Regions from separate parts of the Jeotgalicoccus huakuii genome, predicted to be linked through region 1. Evidence: a T-box and tRNA genes for the amino acid it is inferred to sense, from the RefSeq annotation. Region 1 holds a T-box; the other holds one or more tRNA genes.
What was found. The T-box of region 1 lies ahead of V6E76_RS08300 (valine--tRNA ligase). A T-box ahead of a tRNA ligase gene usually reads a tRNA of that ligase, here a tRNA-Val.

Region 1 (2,488 bases):
TGAAGATCAAGTAGCAGAAGAAGAATTAACAGCTTTATATCAATTCTTTAGTGAACAATAGTGTTTATATAGACAAACTCATTATTTGAGTTTGTCTTTTTTCATTTTAAGCAAGTTACTGTAAATTTACATATTAATAAGTTATTATTATTGATGAATAAGTTATATATAAGGTGATATTATGAAGTTTCTTCGACTCTTGCTGCTCATTCTTATTGCGGCATTGATTTCATTGGGCCTTTCTGCTGTTGGTATGATCCTACCTTGGCTGTTCGGTTCAATGATTGCAACCATACTCTATATTAGATTAGTTAAAAAAGAACTGTTTTTCCCACCTTGGCTCGGTAACCTCGGTGTCATGATCATGGCAACTGAGATCGGCTCAACCTTAACCTTAGATGCCCTAGGTGATATGAAAGATGATCTTTTAAATATCTTTTTAATGACAATCTTCGTCTTACTACTCAGCTTAGCGCTCTCACGCTTCTTCATTTACTTAACGAAAAGTACACCTGAAACTGCCATCTTAGCATCCGTACCTGGTGCCTTATCTCAAATGTTGATTATGGCAGAGGAAGAAAAGAATGCAGATATTCTATTGGTGACATTGACTCAGATGTCCCGCATTGTCTTAATCGTCTTGATTGTGCCTTTTGTGGCAGGCTTGTTTGCTGGTTCAAATGATATACCTTTAGCGACGACATCTGTAGATTATGTCACATCTGTTTTTACTTATCCGATGCTCATTATTCCTGTAGCGAGCATACTTTTAATTTATATTTTCGATAAAATACGCTTCCCAGCGAGCCTGATGCTTGGACCCATTATTATCATGATCATTTGGAACTTAACCACAGGTATTGAATTTTCTTTGAATATTGAATTTATTAATGTGGCACAAATACTATTTGGTATTCGAATTGGTCTACAAATTGCTTCCTTGATGTCACAGCTCAGTAAGCGATTAATTTTTGCGATCTTACTGCAGAACTTAATGCTGATTTTTGGTACAATGTTTATCGTTTTTATTTTCCAAATTTTTACCTCACATCAGTTCAACGACTTATTCTTAAGTGCGGCACCAGGTGGTCTCGGTCAAATTATTGTTATCGCCATTGAAACAGGCGGTAATATTCCAATGATCTCGTCCTACCATATCTTTAGAATATTCTTCATTATTATCGTTGTCGTACCGATTGTTGGTTACTATCTAAGATACTTGAATAAACGCCGTCATAGCAGTTAAAGCCGCTTGACAGTTTCAAATTATTCGCATAAGATTAATCTATAATATTTAAGTGCAGAAGAGTATTCTGCTGCGGGTGTTAAGAGAGTAAACGGCGGTGTGAGTTTACCGAAGCAGTAGGTGAAAGTAGTCTGTATTCAGTTTCGTGCGAAAGGAAATCGATTAGTGCGAGACGTGTGATGAGCGTTAATCATCAATTGAGATGCAGGCGAACTCGCCTGAATTTAGGTGGTACCGCGGAACTCCGTCCTATTGTTAGGACAGGAGTTTTTTTGTTTTTTAATTTAAAGGAGTGATTATATGGAAATGTCAACGAAGTACAATCCGACTGAAGTTGAAAAAGGTAAATATGAAAAGTGGGTGGAAGCTGGCCTATTTAAATCAGATGTAGCGAGTGATAAGGCACCATTCTCTATTGTCATCCCACCGCCGAATGTAACAGGTAAGTTACACCTTGGACATGCTTGGGATACGACTTTACAAGATATCATTACACGCATGAAACGCATGCAGGGTTATGATGTGCTTTACTTACCAGGTATGGACCATGCGGGGATTGCCACTCAGGCTAAAGTAGACGCGAGACTCCGTGAATCTGGCATTAACCGTCACGATATCGGCCGTGAGAAGTTTTTAGAACACGCTTGGAACTGGAAAGAGGAGTACGCAAGCCATATTCGAGAACAGTGGGCAAAACTTGGACTCGGTCTCGATTACAGTAAAGAGCGATTTACTTTAGATGAAGGTCTTTCTAAAGCGGTTCGTAAGACCTTTGTAGACCTTTATAACAAGGGCTTAATTTACCGTGGTGAGTATATTATTAACTGGGACCCAGAAACACAGACTGCCCTGTCTGATATCGAAGTGATTCACCAGGATATTGAAGGGAAGTTCTACCATGTTAAGTATCCTTTAACAGATGGTTCTGGTTTCTTAGAAATTGCGACGACACGTCCTGAGACAATGCTCGGTGATACGGCGGTTGTTGTTCACCCGGATGACGAACGCTACCAGGACTTTATTGGTAAAACTGTGGAGCTACCTATTGTGGGTAGACAATTACCGATTATTGCTGATGATTATGTTGAAAAAGATTTTGGTTCAGGTGCTATGAAGGTTACACCAGCCCATGACCCAAATGACTTTGAAATTGGTAACCGCCATGACCTTGAAAGAATTAACGTCATGCATCCAAACGGTGTCATCAATGAACTTGGTGGTCAATATGAAGGTATGGATCGT
Region 2 (2,488 bases), on a different contig from region 1:
CCTAAACCTTGAATTAAACGGAAAAGAAGTAGTAAAAGAGGTGCCGCGACCCCAATTGAAGCGTATGTAGGTAAAAGACCAATCCCTGCAGTCGCTAAGCCCATCATGCTTAAAGTAATAATTAATGTTTTTTTACGGCCGACACGGTCTCCGATATGGGCAAAAATAACCCCGCCCAGTGGACGAATGAAGAATGATAGTGCCAAACCAAAATAAGCTAATATTGTTGATAAAAATTGATCATCAGTGACGAAGAACTGAGTGTTAAAAATAATGCTAGCAACAGCAGCATATAAGAAAAAGTCAAACCACTCAATCGACGAACCAATTAAACTTGCAGATAAAACTTTTGCACGTAGTTTTTTATCCATAGTAAACCTCCCCTTTGTATACGATTACATTATCATGATTTCGGGACATTATAAAGCTGTATTGTCATTGAGTTGATAGAATTTTTAGATTATACTCAAGTGAAGGGGGATGACGATGTTAGAAGAGAAATTGAATGCATTAGTCTCAAAGCAAGCAACTGATAATATAGCCTATCAAATTGAATATCAAGGGAATGTATATAACTATAGAAATGAACATATCTTTCGCTCAGCAAGCATAACGAAGATCCCTCTATGTTTATCCGCCTTAAAAAAAGGTGAATTACTAGATGAAAACCCGACGCTTGATGTGAGTAGAAAGGTGATGGGGTCTGGTGTCCTACATTCGATGGAGGATACAATAACAATGACGCTATATGACCTGGTGACCATTGCCCTTATCGTGTCTGACAACACTGCCTCAAATGTACTGATGGATTATGTCGGTTTTGACCAGATGAGTAAAGACTTTAAGGAGTGGGGTCTAAAGGATACCGAATTAAAAAGTCATTATATGAATATGAACGCAGATCCTAATAAAATGTATAATATTGCGACAGCATCAGGTATGATGACAGCACTTAATTTAATATATGAAGATAATGAGTATATATCACAACCCATTAGAGATAGAATGAAACGCTTATTAAGACAACAACAATTTAACGACCGAGTTGGTGGTACTTTGGATGATGGTGGACAAGAAAATCATATCACTGTGTCATCAAAAAGTGGTACAATCGATAAGCTAGAACATGATGTCGGCATCTTTAAGATGGATAAGACAATATTAAAATTTGCCGTCCTCAGTCAAGGTTGGCCGACAAACTTAGATGGACGTCAATTTCTTATTGAAGTCGGGCATTTATTGAAAGCTGAAATGGAGCAGTAATTTCCGGTTATAGAGTTGCTTTATATATCGTTCTATCTTAAAGTAGATGATATGCTGACTCGTGATTCCGTAGCTCAGCGGGAGAGCACTTCGTTGACATCGAAGGGGTCGGTGGTTCAATCCCACTCGGAATCATACATGACCGGAACGCTTTAGACGTTCCGGTCTTTTTCGTTAAATACAGGTAGATTAAAAGGTAGTGACATAAATGGCTGAAAAAATTGCATCACTAATTAATGGTGATAAGTTTTTCTTCTTTAAGCAAGTTTTAAATAATATCAATCTTGATATATATGACGGGGAAATACTCGGTATAATTGGGCCGAGTGGATCCGGTAAAACGACATGTATTCGAACACTTCTAGGCATGGAAGAACTAACCAAAGGTGAGGCGTATTTCATGAATAAAAAGATGCCGAACCGAAAAATGATGAACAAAATTGGTTACATGGGGCAAGAAACGGCACTTTATGAGACCTTGACGGCACATGAAAATATGGCCTTTTTTGGTAAGTTAAAAAAACTTAAAGGTGATGTGCTCAATCACGAAATTGATAAGAATCTTGAACTAGTTGACTTGAGTAGTTCAAGAAATAAAGTTGTTTCTCAATTTTCAGGTGGTATGAAAAGACGATTATCTTTGGCAATCTCCTTAATTGGTTCACCAGATTTACTCGTCTTAGATGAACCGACTGTTGGTATTGATCCTAAATTGAGAAAAACGATATGGGAACAGCTAAGAGTTTTAAGAGATGAAGGTAAAGGCATAGTTGTCACGACACATGTCATGAGTGAAGCGGAACGCTGTGATAAGGTCGCGCTCATTGTGAATGGAGAAATATACGCTTACGGTACGCCAAAAGAACTGATGACACAATTTGAAGTAAAATCCATTGAGGATGTGTTCTTGAAACTGGAGGTGACGACATGATCAGGTTGACAGCAATTGCTAAAAAAGTGGCCTTAGAATTATATAGGGATCAGAGAACTTTAGCCTTAATGTTGTTAGCACCACTTCTTGTAATTACATTGATGTATTTTGTCTTTGATGTGAATAATGACTTGAATGTACGCATTGGTGTTCCAGATACAATTGATGAACGATTTATAGAAAATATGCCCGAGGAAGTAGAAGTAATCCCTTACGCCTTACAACCTACCTTGGATACGTTGTTAGATAATGATAATTTAGATGCCTACATGGACATCAACGATGATCAAATTA

Region 2: it has a tRNA-Val gene. The T-box ahead of V6E76_RS08300 (valine--tRNA ligase) is inferred to sense a tRNA for this amino acid. The anticodon was not compared.

What each region holds. Positions count from the first base shown of each region.
Region 1 covers NZ_JAVIYN010000014.1:42,031-44,518, reverse strand. The annotation lists gene V6E76_RS08310 (c-type cytochrome) at 1-61, shown strand, start outside; gene V6E76_RS08305 (AbrB family transcriptional regulator) at 182-1,246, shown strand; T-box leader at 1,293-1,501, shown strand; gene V6E76_RS08300 (valine--tRNA ligase) at 1,547-2,488, shown strand, end outside.
Region 2 covers NZ_JAVIYN010000003.1:129,312-131,799, reverse strand. The annotation lists gene V6E76_RS02625 (MFS transporter) at 1-371, opposite strand, end outside; gene V6E76_RS02620 (serine hydrolase) at 487-1,263, shown strand; tRNA gene V6E76_RS02615 (tRNA-Val) at 1,327-1,398, shown strand; gene V6E76_RS02610 (ABC transporter ATP-binding protein) at 1,472-2,194, shown strand; gene V6E76_RS02605 (ABC transporter permease) at 2,194-2,488, shown strand, end outside.